DNA from 3 places in the Clostridium beijerinckii genome. Region 3 is predicted to be linked to each of the others. Evidence: riboswitches for the same ligand, from Rfam matches in the RefSeq annotation. Region 3 holds a riboswitch; each other region holds the start of a gene.

Region 1 (5,445 bases), 140 kb from region 3:
AGCTTGGGGCTTAGGCTATTTTGGACAGCCTCACATTATTGTTCGTTTCATGGCAATAAAATCTGCAAAAGAATTAAAATCAGCAAGAAGAATTGGTATTGGATGGATGGCAATAGGTCTTTTAGGTGCTGTTGTAAGTGGTATTATAGGTCTTGTATATTTTACTGAACATAACACTCCATTAAGTGATCCTGAAACAGTTTTTCTTAGACTTGGTGATATATTATTTCATCCATTTATTACAGGAATTATATTATCTGCAGTACTAGCTGCTATTATGAGTACTATCTCATCTCAGCTTTTAGTTTGTTCAAGTTCTATTACAAAAGATTTTTATCTAGCTTTCTTTAATAAAGAAGCTTCCGAAAAACAACAAATGGTAATAGGTAAATTAGCTGTATTAGTCATAGCAGCATTTGCGACAGTACTTGCATACCTTCCAAATAAGACTATTTTAGATATTGTTGGCCAAGCATGGGCTGGTTTTGGTTCGTCTTTTGGTCCAGTTCTTTTATTAAGTCTGTACTGGAAAAGAATGACTAAATGGGGTGCCTTATCTGGAATGATTGTTGGTGGTATAACAGTTCTTTTATGGATTGTTTTAGGTTTATCTAGTTTTCTATATGAGATGATTCCAGGATTTTCATTATCACTTCTATCTGTAATTATCGTTAGTCTTTTAACTAAAAAGCCAGATAGTGATGTCAGTAACCAGTTTAATAAAATGGAAAATATATTAACAGATATGAAATAATATATTTGTTTTCTAAAGGTATAGTATTCAATTAATCTTGTACCTTTAACTTATAAAAAATAACAGTAAGACTAATAATTCTATGGTCTTACTGTTATTTTTTATCCTTATTTGCTTATTTTAAATTTTGATACTAACTCATTTAATCTATGAGCCAATTTAGCTAATTGATTAGCTGAATCTCCTATTTCGTCCATAGTAACAGCCTGTTCTTCAGCTGATGCTGATACCTCTTCTGTTGCTGATGCCGTGTGTTCTGATATAATTGATGTTTCTTGCATTTCTACTACTGTATCTTTTGCTGTTTTAATCATAGATTCTGTAGAATTATATACATCTCGAACTACATCAAAAATGTTTCTTATAGCTTTTTCTATATTATCAAAATGAGTTTCAGCCTTTAACGCTGTTTCCATACCAACAGTAATTTCCTTAGAACCTTCATCCATACTACTACTAATGGTCTCAATTTGATTTTGTATTCCACTTATTAAAGCCGAAATCTGACTGGCAGCAGTAGCAGATTGTTCCGCAAGGGTTCTTACTTCATCTGCAACTACGGCAAATCCCTTTCCTTGCTCTCCAGCTCTAGCAGCTTCTATTGCTGCATTTAAAGCAAGTAAATTGGTCTGACTTGCAATGTTAGTTATAACTTCAACAATCTTACCAATTTCATTTGATCTCTCAAGTAACATTTTACTTTCTTCTAAATTGGTTTTATTGTTTTCAACAATTAATTTCATACTTTCAACAGCTTTATCCACCGCTTCAAAAGCAACCGCGCTTATGTTATGTGATTCTTCAGCTGTTTCAAGCATATCATTACATTTATTAACAACAACTCTACTTACTTCTTCCATTTCAATTGTTTTCTCGCTGGCTAAAGTCACTTGTCTTGACTGCTCAGTTGTATTTTCTGCTATCACTTGTATTGCTTTAGCAACTTCTCCAGTAACCTTAATGCTATCATCACATGAATTTGCAAGATTAGTTGAAACTTCATTTACCTTTGATGATTCATTATTTATATCTGTAATTATGCCTCTTAATGCTTCTATCGTATGATTAAACGCTGTAGCAAGATTTCCAAATTCATCTTTGGATTTCACTTCTATTGAACCACTTAAGTCTCCAGTAGATATAACTTCCGCGAACTCATTAAGGCGTACTAAAGGTTTGATCAACTTAGTTGCTGCTGTAAATATAGCTGCTGATAAAATTACGATAATAGCTATAACTATCCCAATCATAATCAGTATCAAATGATTAGATGAAGCAAAAAGTTCATCCTCATAAACAACATTTATAACTGTCCAACCAGAAATCGGTGCCTTTGCATAGAATGCAATTTTTTTCTCAGATCCACTTCCAAATTTAAAAACTCCTGGTTTATCACCTTGAATGGCTTCATTAAGTTTAGTAAGATCTGAATCGTTAACTGTATTTATTTTCTCTTTCATGGCCCAATCTTTATTTGGGTGAACTATAAAAGTTCCATCACTTCCTAATAATACTCCGTAACCTTTTTGACCATATTTTAGATTTTTAACTTGATTTTCTACTGCTTCAATAGCCAAACTTGAGGCAGCTCCTGCTGTAACTTTTCCTTGTGCATCTTTATTCCACGCAACCATCATTACAACATTCTTATCATAAGCTTCAGAATATGTAGGCTTAAATATTGCATCATAAGGAACGCCATTTGTCTTTGAATATCTTTCTGAAGCTTCTGTTGCAGCACCTTTAGCCCAATTAGCAGTTGCAAATTTTCCATTGCTTACATTATAAAATCTCGCTTGTAGCTTATTCAAACTATCAGCGTTACTCCATTCACTAGGCTCTAGGCTATTTAGTATATGGACTGCTGCATATTCGTCTGGATATGTATTTTTAATAAAATTAAATCTTGATAAATTTAAATCATCTATTATGTTTAATGATCCATCTGTGCTATTTAAATTTAAACCAGGATTTTTTTCCAAAACTTGTTTAAGCACTGGGCTTTGAGCTGTTTCTTGAACTTCTGCCATTCTACTCGTCAGCCATGTATTAATATGACCAGTTGCTTCTGTTGTTCTTAATGACATGGAATTCACTAATTCGCTTTCTATAATGCTCCTAAAATTAATATATGCAAATCCTGTCAGCGATATCAATCCAACTATTACTAGCGGCAATATTATTACCATTAACTTTGATTTAAATGATATTCTCATGATTAATCATTTCCTCCTTAAGGTGTACAAATTTTTTACTCTTGAAATTCACCGTTATGCAACCATATATGCTTTAATTCTTCCTGATTTCTATCTAATGTTTTTCTCTCTCTCATAGCCTTTGCTGGTATACCCGCTACCAACTCATTTTTTTCAACATTTTTACCGACTAAAGAAGAAGCTGCTACTATTCCTTGTTTTTCAATTGTTACTCCAGGCAATATAGTTGAATTAGAATATATTTTAGCGTAATCTTTAATTACTACTTTTGCATATGTCCTTAATTCATGTTCATGCTCCTCATGAGAATGAGTAAAAATTGTAACGCCTTCGCCAATTCCTACTGAGTTACCTATTGTTATTCCACCTTTTGAATCTAGGAAAGCACCTTTGTTCATAAATACGTTATCTCCTATTTCTATATTGTCAGGAACATTGAAACGTACATTTTCTTCAGCTATAAAATTCTTTCCGCATGACTTAAATAATTTTTTTGCTAATATCTGTCTATAAGGAATAGCAAAATTGGCAATTAAGCACATAGGTGATTTATCTAGTACATCCCATAAAAAATGAAGATATCTTTTTTCTTCTGAAAATTCTAATTCATTATTTTTAGGTAAATAGTCCCCATATAATTTCATTTCATCTAATATTTCGTATGGAAAATAACATTTTAGAGAATTTAAAATTTCTATTACGCCCTCTTTATTTATCCCTTGTTTTACTATGACTTCTACTTCATTTAATAATTCGTCTATTTTACTCATATCATTTCAGATTATTAAAATCGCAAAAAATAATCTTTTCGCCTCCTTCATAGTCAAACTTTCAACGCGATTTTATAAGCAACATTAAGTCAAACTGTTTGTCCAACTTATTTTAGTTTTGCTACTAATTACTATGATTATATTTTATTAGCCTTCTCCACTCCCTTCTGATCTTTTAATATTATTTATAATTCAAACTTCAAATCTCTAGCAGCAAATACTTTGCACTTGAAAAAATAATAAAAATAGCTTTCTTATTGTAAGTTTTAAGAGCGCAAAAATGGTGTCTACATAATTGTGGACACCAAAATTAAAATATAAAATTTATTATTCATAGATACATTTTGGCAACCTGACAATCATAGAAAATTAAATTTTTCCTTAGACTCATAGCTTTGCGACCCTATTTTTCAATAAGTGTGCCTATTGATATTATATTTTTTTCATTTTTATTCTATTATTACATCTTTTACAACATTTTTCAACTTATATACACTAAATTTAAGTTACAATATTGTAAAAATGGATATTATTTAATCGTTTAATTCAATATAATACCATTTATTCAATATAATATATTTATAAATTTAAATATATTATATATATTTTTCTTATCGCCATGCTAATAAATTCATTTAAAAATCAATAATTTTCTTCAATTTCATATATACCAATTCATGAAAATATATCTCCTAAAATTATTCTTTTATAGAATTTACTTTTTAAGTTCTGTATCAAACTCTCTTCTTGTCCAAGTTTTAAAATCAGCTGGATTTTCTTCATTAATTAAAAATACTCTTGCACCACGAGGAATTTTGTCATCTCCATATCCTCCGTATCCAGTATATCCAGCATATCCAAGCCTAACACCATCTAAAGCAGCACAGTAATTATTAAAATGATCATGCCCTACAAATATACCTTTCACATCACCAATTTTAACTATTTTGTTAAATAAGCATAAATTTATCTTGGCACAGCTCTCATCTTCAAGCCTTTCACCATTTACTAATCCAGTCTTACATGCCTTTTTAAACTTCTTTAAAGGTATATGAAAGAACATAAGCGCAGGTATTAATCTTTTATATTTTTTCTTCAAATTTATCGCTGTTCTTTTATACCACCATATTTGAGTAAGTTTTATCCAATCATATCCTCCAATAATGGCAGGAGCGTATTTTCCTGAATCTATCATATATATATTAAATTTAGGCGTTTTATCTTTTGAACTTTCTACAAGAAGATTATAATTACCTATCCTATCAAAAGTTTTATACCCCACTTGACTCAGATTATGTTTAAAGCTCATATATAAATTCATCATTTCTTCTTTCGTCATCATATTATGTTCATCATCATGATTACCAAAAACTATACACCAAGGTACATTTCTATTTTCCATTGGCTCCGCTATATGATTTATAGCTTTTTTTACATCTTCTGCTGTCTGACATTTGCCATCAATAATATCTCCTGATAATATAACCATATTGGGGTTTTCGTAATCTAATATCTTATTTATAAGCTCTATAGATTTGTCTCTGCTCGGTCCTTCATGTATATCTGTAAATTGAACTATTTTAAACTTGCCATTACTATCAAACCTAAGGTTATTTTTCATATATATTCACCTTTCTTAAAATATAATATTATATGAAAACTAGGTTGTATCTGACACTAACTATTTGCTAATTAGACCTTATTT
Region 2 (5,445 bases), 1.2 Mb from region 3:
AAATAAAGATTTATTAATATATGAAGAAGAATTAAAGGCGGTTGCTGGAAATCTTTACGTAACAACAGATGATGGTTCGTACGGTTTTAAAGGAACTGGTTCAGATATGCTTAAGGAATTAGTTAATAATCAGGGGAAGAAATATGATCAAGCTGTTATCATTGGACCAATGATAATGATGAAATTTACTTCAATGTTAACTAAAGAATTAAATATTCCAACTGTAGTAAGTTTAAACCCTATAATGGTTGATGGTACTGGAATGTGCGGTGCTTGTAGAGTTACTGTCGGTGGAAAGGTTAAATTTGCATGTGTTGATGGACCTGAGTTTGATGGCCATTTAGTAGATTACGATGAATCAATGAGAAGACAAGCTATGTATAAAACAGAAGAAGGAAGAGAATTATTAAAACTTGAAGAAGGAAACACTCATAACCATGGTGGTTGTGGATGCAAGGAGGATAAGTAATAGAGATGAACGATAGAATGAAAAGAACACCTGTTACTGAACAGGCTCCAGAAGTAAGAGCAAAAAACTTTAAGGAAGTTTGTTTAGGATATAATGAAGATGATGCTATAAAAGAAGCCAATAGATGTTTAAATTGTAAAAATCCTAAATGTGTTGAGGGATGTCCAGTATCAATCAACATTCCAGGATTTATATCAAAAGCTAAAACTGGAGACTTTGAAGATGCTGCTAAAGAAATAGCAAAATACAGTGCACTTCCAGCGGTTTGTGGAAGAGTATGTCCACAAGAAAATCAATGTGAAGGTAACTGTGTACTTGGAATTAAAGGTGAAGCTGTAGCTATAGGTAAATTAGAAATGTTTACCGCAGACTGGTCAAGAAAAAATAAAGTAGATTTATCACAAACAGAACCTTCTAAAGGGAAGAAAGTTGCGGTAATTGGAAGTGGCCCTGCTGGTCTTACTTGTGCAGGAGACCTAGCTAAAAAAGGTTATGATGTAACTATATTTGAAGCACTACATGAAGCAGGTGGAGTTTTAGTTTATGGAATACCTGAATTTAGATTACCAAAGGATGATGTTGTTAAAGCAGAAATTGAAAATATAAAGAAGCTTGGAGTAACAATTGAAACTAATGTAATTGTAGGAAGAACAATAACTATAGATCAATTAATTGAAGATGAAAAATTTGAAGCTGTATTCATTGGATCAGGAGCAGGTCTTCCAAAGTTTATGGGAATACCAGGAGAAAATGCAAATGGTGTATTTTCAGCTAATGAGTTTTTAACAAGAGTAAACTTAATGAAAGCATTTAAAGAAGAATATGATACTCCAGTTAAAGCAGGTAAAAAAGTTGCTATAGTTGGCGGAGGAAATGTTGCTATGGATGCAGCAAGAACTGCTTTAAGACTTGGTGCAGAAGCTCATATAGTATATAGAAGAGGTGAGTCAGAGCTTCCAGCAAGAGCAGAAGAAGTGCATCACGCTAAAGAAGAAGGAGTAATATTTGATGTTTTAACTAATCCAACAGAAATCTTAACAGATGAAAATGGATGGGTTAAAGGAATGAAGTGCGTTAAAATGGAACTTGGAGAACCAGATGCTTCAGGAAGAAGAAAGCCTGTAGTTAAGGAAAATTCAGAGTTTGTATTAGACGTTGATACAGTAATAATGTCACTTGGAACTTCACCAAATCCATTAATTTCATCAACTACTAAAGGTTTAGAAATCAATGGTAGAGCTTGTTTAGTTGCCAATGAAGATGGATTAACAACTAAAGAAGGTGTTTATGCTGGTGGAGATGCAGTTACTGGTGCTGCAACTGTTATTTTAGCAATGGGAGCAGGAAAGAAAGCTGCTGCTGCAATAGATGAATATTTAAGTAGATAGCATTTAACATATTATATATTAAGAAGATTAGTTACAGGGAAATATAGATGTAACTAATCTTTTTTTTGTTTATAATTTTAGACGATATTTAACAAAAATTATTTTTTTAAATAAAAATAATGTCTCAATAAAAAGAGAAAATAATCTTAAAATTTCCTTAAAAATCTCTAATTTAGTATTCCTAATGATATTATTTGTTGATTTTATTATAAATTAATGATAATATTTCATATATATGAAATAAGTACATATTGATGTATTATATTACAATTGGAAGCTATGAAGAATTCTTTCTAAGTGGGCACTTTAAGAGTTTGGAGCTAGTTGTGCAACCGACCAATTAAGATTAATTAATTATTTTATTAGTTAGTTTTAATTGGTTTTTTATATGAAAAAATTTACTTGATTTATATATAAATAAGAACTTATATATCTTAAGTTTAAGTATTACGTAAGTAAGCTCATTGAGAGAAGATTTTAATTTTTATGAACCCAAATTATACTACAGTAAGGGTTAAATTAAGAGGTATATAAGTATTAATGAAGGGAATGAGACTGTTATGGATATTTTTGTAGCTAGACAGCCTATATTTAACAGGAAAAATGAAGTTGTTGCATATGAACTTCTATTTAGAAATGGACAAAACAATTTCTATAACAATGCTAATGGCGATGAAGCAACTTTAAAGGTTATAGCTAATACATTTTATACATTTGACTTCAAAGATATTACTGATAACAAGAAGGCATTTATAAACTTTACTGAAGAATTGATAAAGAAAGAAATAGCAACTATACTTCCTAAAGAATATGTTGTTATAGAAATTTTAGAAAATATAGAACCAAATGATGAAATTGTGGATGCGTGTAAAAGACTTAAGAAAAGAGGATTTATATTAGCATTAGACGATTTTGTATTCCATATTAAATATATTAAATTAATAGAAATAGCTGATATTATAAAGATAGATTTTAAAATCACGACAGGGGATGGAAGAAAGAAAGTATTTGAACTAAAAAAAATAAATAATAAAATAAAGTTTTTGGCCGAAAAAGTAGAGAACAAAGAAGAATATGATGAGGCTTTGAAACTAGGGTACTCATACTTTCAAGGATATTATTTTAGTAAACCAATAGTGCTTTCCAGAAAAAACATTCCGACTAACAAAGATACAGCAATAAAAATTCTAAAGTTAATTAATAAAGAAGATTTTGATTTTAATAAATTAGAAGAACTAATAATAAAGGACTTAGGATTGTCATATAAAATAATCAAATTAATAAATTCGTCTGCATACTGCCTTAAGAATGAAGTAAGATCTATAAAATATGCTATTGCACTGTTGGGAAGAAAAGAGATTATAAAATGGTTATATGTAGTTCTGCTAAATGATCTAAAGGAAAATAACACAGATGAACTTATAAAAGTCTCATTGCAGAGAGCGAAGTTATGTGAACTAATATGTAATATGAGTGAGTATAGAAATAATGTTTATTCAGCTTATATGGTAGGATTATTTTCAGTTATGGATGCAATTTTAAATTGTTCAATTGAAGTGATCTTAAAAGAATTATATATAAATGATGAAATAAAGGAAGGACTAATTGAAAAAGATAATTTCTTGAATAAGATATTGAAATTAGCTATTAACTATGAAAAAGGTCAATGGGAAAACGTTGAGTTTTATACTAAGGAAATAGGTGTCAGTGATAATAAGCTTGCAGAAGCCTATATAGATGCTATAAAATGGGCAGATGATGTTGTGAGTTAAAAAAATAAGAAACTAGAACGTGTCTAGTTTCTTACTCTAATTGGTAAAAAAAGAAAATACTATATCAAAACTCTAGGAAAAATTTCAATATAAGTAAATTGTATATTTACATTAACATTATACGACATAAACTGTTTTAATTCAACAATAAAAATATAAAAAAGGTGCAAATGGCAAAAAAAAATAATATTATATTATTTTTCATTGGAATAGTATTAAATATTAGGGTAAATATTCTAAAAGTGCTAATAGGTATAAGTAATTAAATCAAAAAATGATGGGATTTCTATGGGTTGATTTTTAATATAAAAAGAGATAGCAGTTAGATTAATAAATGCTATCTCTTTTGGTGTAGTTGAAAAGTAATATTTTCATTAATAATTATTTGCGAAATTTAAAGATATTATACATAAAAATAAAAAAAGTAATGACAAAATAATAATATCTTGAGATTTACTAAGCGCTGCTTTCAGTTATAAAGGAATAACAAAATTTATGATTTATAACAATACTAGTATTTACTCTATGAGTCATGATTAGCTAATAAAATGGAAAATTGAATTATATAATGTATATTACAAAACATGAGCCTATAAAATTTAAATATACAGGTTATAGGTAATATATTTTGCTTTTTTAAATAATTTGCCTTATATACTTTATCTATGGTTTAAAATAATTTTCGAAAATATACTTTTTATTAGAAAAATTTATATTTTTATGTCAGAAAAGTATATTTATTAACGAATAATATATTGAGTGTGTAAAAATTGATTCCCAAATACCCCTTAATATGCAATTACATAACACTCCTATATTTTACTATACCTACTAACAGTAAATCCCCTGTAAATTGATGATAAATTTACAGGGGATTTTTAACTTTATTTAAAGTATAATATGCTAAAGAGTAGTAATTTACAATACAAAGATGTTTCATTCACAATATTAATTTCATCTGATTATTATATAATAAATATTATTCAGTAGTTAATATTTATTGGATTTTACACCCCATTATTAATACGAGGTGAAATTAATGAAAATAAAAGTGATAAATAGTTATCCAGCTTGTATATGGGAAGAAGATATCATTAAAGCAATTCACGATCTATGTCTTGAAGAACTTCAAGAAAAGCTGGAGAAATATAAATCTGATAACTCGAGCAAAGCAATTGCTAATTGTCATATTTCAAAAAAAGAGTTTTGTTGCAAAAAACAAGTATTTATAGAAATGACAGCAATGTTTGATATTGTTGATATAATAAATTAGAAGAAAATATTGATTTAGAGAATTATACTAAATTAAAAACAATCTCCTATTAAAAAATGAGGAGATTGTTTTTTATTTTTGGAAAATTGTAATGAGATTAAGAGTGTGGAAAAGTTACACAGGAATCTATTCAACAAGATTGAAAACAAACATTGAATGGAGAATAAACCCATTTGTTCTTGCGGAACTGTTATAATACCTATTTTAAAAGTAAATAAAATTAAAGAATATGAGAATAATTATCGGATTCATGTGAATTAAGTGGATTTTGTGGTATAATTTAGAGTAGAAGTAAATTACTTATTAGTTTTGATACTTATGTAAAAATAAGTGATTAAGCTTAGTAGTTTATAGAATGGTTATGGAATTAGGTATTGGGATTAAACATGATAACTTTTATATCTTAAAGGACGAAGGGAAGGATAAATACAATGTTTAAGAAAATGAAAATATCCCAAAAATTAATAGGAAGTAGTGTGATATGTACTGTATTCTTAGTTTTAGTCGGCATAGCTGGTCTATTTAGCATGAACAAACTAAATA
Region 3 (5,445 bases):
AATAATATAAACAATGGGATTAAACCAATTGATTACATTTGCTAAAAGTGCAACTACCTTCACCCATAAATCTTTACGTTTAAAATGAATTAATTCATGATCCAGTATTATTTCAAGCTTATCCAGATTATGGTCCATCTTAGGAATTGTGATAGTAGGTGTTAATATTCCTGTAATCATTGGACTTTTAATGCCGCCACATTCTTTTAAAATTATCCTCCTATATATATTTAATTTTTTCTTACAGTTTTCAAAAACATTAATTATAGACTCATCCTCAATGATATCACTTACACTTTTAAGTTTTTCATAAAAAGAAATATATACGTAAGTTTCCTTAATTACTAGTATGAGTACACCTAATATCCATGCATAAAGTAACATATCTCTATTCATTATTTTTTGAGCCATACTTACTTGTCTGCTTTAAGTCTACTTGACTCTGGCTCACAGGCTTAAGTGTACCATCCCCTTGCAAAACTCTTATCTCATCACTTTTATCATTGCTCTTCAGCATCTTTTCATAATTTTGCTGCACTACCGTATTCTTATCCTGCATCGATAAATAATTCTTATGTTCCACTATTTGAGGCAGTTTAACAAAACTCCCAATAGGTATAATAAAAATTAAAAGCGTTATAAATAGCATATAATAATTCCAAGTAGCACTAAAAGTTTTCTTAGTAAATGGCCTAAATAAACAAAGTATTAAAAACATAAAACTGCCTGCTAGTGACATTTCCAAAATATAATTTAGAATATTCATATGCCTACACCTCTTTGAGCCATTCTTTCAACTCTGCAATATCCTTATTACTTATTTTCTTATTATTAAACAATGTTGCCATAAAGTTTTTAACTGATCCCTTATGCATATCTTCTAAGAAATTATCCGTTTGAATAGCTCTATATTCTTCTTCTGTAATCTTAGGAAAATAATTATTTAACTTTCCTACTTTAGTTACACTCAAAATCCCCTTTTCAGTTAATCTTGATATCAACGTCATTATCGTTGTTACCTTCCATGAATTTTCTTTTGGAAGCGCGTCTAAAATCTCAGCTGTAGTAATTTGATCATTCTTTTTCCATATTATTTTCATTATCTCCATTTCAGCGTCCGATATCTTTCCTAGCTTCATATTTAATCATCTCCTCTATGTAATTCTACAAGGTGTAGTATTTATATTTTTATACTACACCCTGTAGAATTACATGTCAATATATTCCTAGAAATTTTTAATAAAAACTTATTAGCATATGTTTGTTACAATTCACAATGCACATTTCACAATTCACAATTACGGCTAAAATTCTTGCAATACAGATATCTAAATTTAAAATTAGACTTATGTGATAAATTACTGAAATCATAAATATTTTGATTCCGAAAAGCTATGAAAATATATTTATGATTTCTAGTGAAGATATGAGATTGAAGTTTTATCAACTTTGCAAATATGTTCATCTAATAAGTCTAATTCTTAAATTGTTTATCTATATTCAAACTAAGAGTACATAAAAATAAGCTGTTAAAAACAGTTAATGCAGAGCTGTTCTTCCCTTGCTTGTCCTAACGAAATTTAGAACATGCGCGAGTAGATACACCCCTGCATTTAATGATTTCCATCAAAATTTCCGTAACCCCACGAAATAAACATATATGTTGCAATGCACAATTCACATTTCACAATTATGCCTAGAATTATTGCAATATTTTTAGAAATTTTATGAAGAATTATTTTTGCATCATATATTATTGAATTAATTTATAGCAATTTTTATTTTTCTATTTCACTTTCCATTTATATCTTGTTTCTAAAAATTCCCCTTGCCTATCATATCCTTTTATATTATATCCCATCTTGTTATATCCTTGCCTGTCATATCCTCCGCTATTATATCCTTCTTTATCATATCCATATTTATCGTACCCGTCTATATTGTAGCCTTCTGTATTAAAATATGTGCCATTTTTATGAACCCCTTTTTTATCAAAACCCTCTTCATTAAATTTTGTACCGTTTTTATGAATTCCTTTTGAATCAAACCCATGTTCATCATATTTCTTTAACCTATTAAAAAATAACATAAAGATTGCACCTCAATTTTAATTTATTATCTATACACTTATTTAAGCGGACAAAAAAAGACCGACCTTAATAAAAAGGTCGGTTGCACTATTAACTCATCGAATATAAAGTGCCCAAGTAAATATTCGAATCACAGTTTCCTTATATACATAATATTCCTATTTAATGATTATTTTAACATGTAATCAGTTGGAAATCAATGAACAAATAGTTAATAAAAAAAATATATACAAACTTTAACATATGTCCTATAATAAAAAATTTATATTTAAATTTCTAGCAAACCAGCTCTTAATTAAGACTATGATATAGAAACTTACCGCGGTATATATAGCAAAAAATAAACTATCAGGTGTTATTGATTAAATCATGATAATACCTAATAGCTCATTTCTTTAATATATTTATTTATGTGTTCCTATATCACTTCTACAATATGCCCCTTCAAAAGTAACATATTTAATATTTTCGTAAGCGTCTTTTCTGGCTTCTTCTAGAGTTTTTCCAAGGCCAATAACTGATAATACTCTTCCACCGTTAGTCTTTAAAACTCCATCTTCTGCTTTAGCTCCTGCTAAGAATACTTTATCTTTAACTTTTTCATCAATTGTTATCTCATATCCTTTAACAAAATCTCCTGGATATCCTTTAGATGCTAAAACGACATTTATGCAGATACCATCATTCCACTTAATTGTGGTTTTATCTAGTTCTTCTCTTAATGCTGCTTCAATGACTTCTACTAAGTCACTTTCCATTAGATAAAGAACTGATTGTGTTTCAGGATCTCCCATTCTTACATTATATTCCAAAAGATAAGTTCCTTTTGCAGTAATCATAATACCAAAGAAGATTATTCCTTTATAATCAAAGCCTTCTTCTCTAATACCAATTAAAGTCTTAGCCATAATATTTTCTTCGAAATCCTTCATCACATCTTCTGTCACATAAGGATTTGGTGCTAATACTCCCATTCCACCTGTATTTGGTCCTTTACCTCCATCAAATATCTGCTTATGGTCTTTACCTGATATGAACGGAATTATTGTCTTTCCATCAGTTATAGATAGAATTGATGCCTCAACACCTTCTAGGAATTCTTCAATTACTATTTTTTGACCCGCTCCATTGAAGATATCATCTACCATATACGATTTTACTGCATCTATTGCTTCTTCTTTAGTTTCACATATAGCAACGCCTTTTCCTGCTGCAAGACCATCTGCTTTAACCACTGTTGGATAAGGACATACTTCTAAATATTTAAGCGCTTCATTGACATCTGTAAATGTTTCGTATTCTGCTGTCTTAACGCCATACTTTTTCATAAACTCTTTAGAAAAGCTTTTACTACCTTCAAGCATTGCTCCATTTTCAGCTGGTCCAAATATCTTTAATCCTTCTGTTTTAAACTTATTAACAATTCCCTTTGTTAAAGGATCTTCTGGCCCAACTATTGTAAGATCAATAATTTCTTCCTTAGCAAATTTAATTAATTCATCAATATCAGTTATGTTTACATTTTCGCATTTATTTTCAATTGCAGTTCCACCGTTACCTGGAGCAACAAATATTTTTTCAACCTTTTCACTTTTTGCAAGTTTCCAAGCCAAAGCATGTTCTCTACCACCTGAACCAATTAAAAGAAGTTTCATTTACATACCTCCAAAATAATATTCCGTTATAGATAAACAGTATACACCCATAGCTTATGTTACAACCAACCGAAAGAAAGGATACTCCATTGTTTCGGTTGACTTAAAGAATATAACTGTGGATTTCTAACATCAAAAGTTGCGTCCATTTCTGCATGCTCCCAATACAAGATTGGTACAAGCAAAAATGGAACAACTTCTAATGAAGAAATCCTACAGCCATATTCTCAAATGCAACACTGCACAAAAGAGTACCCTTTCTTTCTAATGCGGGAATCATTTCAAAGCATAAGTCTAATTCATAACTTGTTTATCTATAACAATTAACTTTAAAAAAACACAGGGTTTTTATTATATATTTTCAATTCAATATAGAATTTATTGCTTAATTACCTAATAAAAATAACTTATTTATATTAGTGTTTAAAATGTCTATATCCTGTAAATACCATTGCTATCCCATGTTCATTACAAGCATCTATTGATTTTTGATCATTCATTGAACCACCTGGTTGAATTATAGCTTTAATACCGTTTTTAGCAGCTTCATCAACTACATCTCTAAATGGGAAATAAGCATCTGATGCAAGGATTGTAGCTCCTTTTCCTCTCTTTAAAGCATCTTCTGTTGGCCAGATTCTGTTAACTTGACCTCCGCCAATTCCAAGTGCTATTCCATTATGAGCAACAACTATAGCATTAGATTTAACGTATTTAACTACTTTCATTCCGAATAATAAATCTTTCATTTCCTCATCAGTTGGTTTCTTTTCAGTTACAACTTTAATTTCTTCTACTAATTTATTGTCTTCCTCTTGAACAAGCATTGCTCCATCAACTGTAACCATATATTTATCTGCCTTTGGAGTATTATGGAATTTAAGAACTCTTAAGTTCTTTTTAGTCTTTAAAACTTCTAAAGCATCTTCATCATATTCTGGTGCAGCTATAACTTCTAAGAAAATTTTAACCATTTCTTCAGCAGTTTTCTTATCTACTTTTCTATTAAATCCAATGATTCCACCAAATATTGAAGTTGGATCTACTTCATATGCCTTCATATAAGCTTCATAAGAATCTTTTCCAATTGCAACACCACAAGGTGTATTATGTTTTAATGCACAACATGCTGGTTCATCAAATTCATTAGCACATTTCCAAGCTATATCCACATCTTTGAAGTTATTATAAGATAATTCCTTACCATTTAATGTTTCAAAAGTGTTCATAGCTCCATCAAGCATTGTTGATGCGTAAACAGCTGCAGTTTGATGTGAATTTTCGCCATATCTAAGACTTTGCATCTTCTTATATGAAACTGAAAGATATTCTGGATATTCTTCCTCATCATCAGCTAATAAGAAGTTTGAAATAGCCCCATCATAAGCACTCATAAGATTAAACACTTTACCAGCCAATTTCTTCTTAGTCTTATAAGAAGTTTCTCCATCTGATTCAATCTCTTCCATAACAACTTTATAGTCATTTTTATCAGAAATTACTACAACATCCTGAAAATTCTTAGCTGCTGCTCTAAGCATTGTAGGTCCACCAATATCTATAAATTCAACCTTTTCTTCAAATTCTAAATCTTCTTTAACTTTCTCAAAGAATGGATATAGATTTACAACTACATAATCTATAGTATGAATATTTCTTCCTTTTAATGTATTCATATGTTCTTCATTGTCTCTTATAGC

What was found. Region 3 has a riboswitch for cyclic di-GMP ahead of PZA12_RS05665 (hypothetical protein). Riboswitches for the same ligand answer to the same signal wherever they lie in the genome.
Region 1: it holds a riboswitch for cyclic di-GMP, as region 3 does, so the genes downstream of both, PZA12_RS05095 (acyltransferase) here and PZA12_RS05665 (hypothetical protein) in region 3, are expected to answer to the same signal.
Region 2: it holds a riboswitch for cyclic di-GMP, as region 3 does, so the genes downstream of both, PZA12_RS11295 (EAL and HDOD domain-containing protein) here and PZA12_RS05665 (hypothetical protein) in region 3, are expected to answer to the same signal.

Annotation. Positions count from the first base shown of each region.
Region 1 covers NZ_CP144906.1:1,078,950-1,084,394, reverse strand. The annotation lists gene putP (sodium/proline symporter PutP) at 1-754, shown strand, start outside; gene PZA12_RS05100 (methyl-accepting chemotaxis protein) at 862-2,970, opposite strand; gene PZA12_RS05095 (acyltransferase) at 3,006-3,740, opposite strand; cyclic di-GMP riboswitch class I at 4,084-4,174, opposite strand; gene PZA12_RS05090 (metallophosphoesterase family protein) at 4,456-5,361, opposite strand.
Region 2 covers NZ_CP144906.1:2,435,781-2,441,225, forward strand. The annotation lists gene PZA12_RS11285 (sulfide/dihydroorotate dehydrogenase-like FAD/NAD-binding protein) at 1-469, shown strand, start outside; gene gltA (NADPH-dependent glutamate synthase) at 469-1,857, shown strand; cyclic di-GMP riboswitch class II at 2,121-2,204, shown strand; gene PZA12_RS11295 (EAL and HDOD domain-containing protein) at 2,418-3,629, shown strand; gene PZA12_RS11300 (hypothetical protein) at 4,669-4,902, shown strand; gene PZA12_RS11305 (methyl-accepting chemotaxis protein) at 5,334-5,445, shown strand, end outside.
Region 3 covers NZ_CP144906.1:1,220,991-1,226,435, reverse strand. The annotation lists gene PZA12_RS05680 (M56 family metallopeptidase) at 1-411, opposite strand, end outside; gene PZA12_RS05675 (hypothetical protein) at 389-766, opposite strand; gene PZA12_RS05670 (BlaI/MecI/CopY family transcriptional regulator) at 771-1,139, opposite strand; gene PZA12_RS05665 (hypothetical protein) at 1,787-2,089, opposite strand; cyclic di-GMP riboswitch class II at 2,158-2,240, opposite strand; gene purD (phosphoribosylamine--glycine ligase) at 2,495-3,745, opposite strand; gene purH (bifunctional phosphoribosylaminoimidazolecarboxamide formyltransferase/IMP cyclohydrolase) at 4,162-5,445, opposite strand, start outside.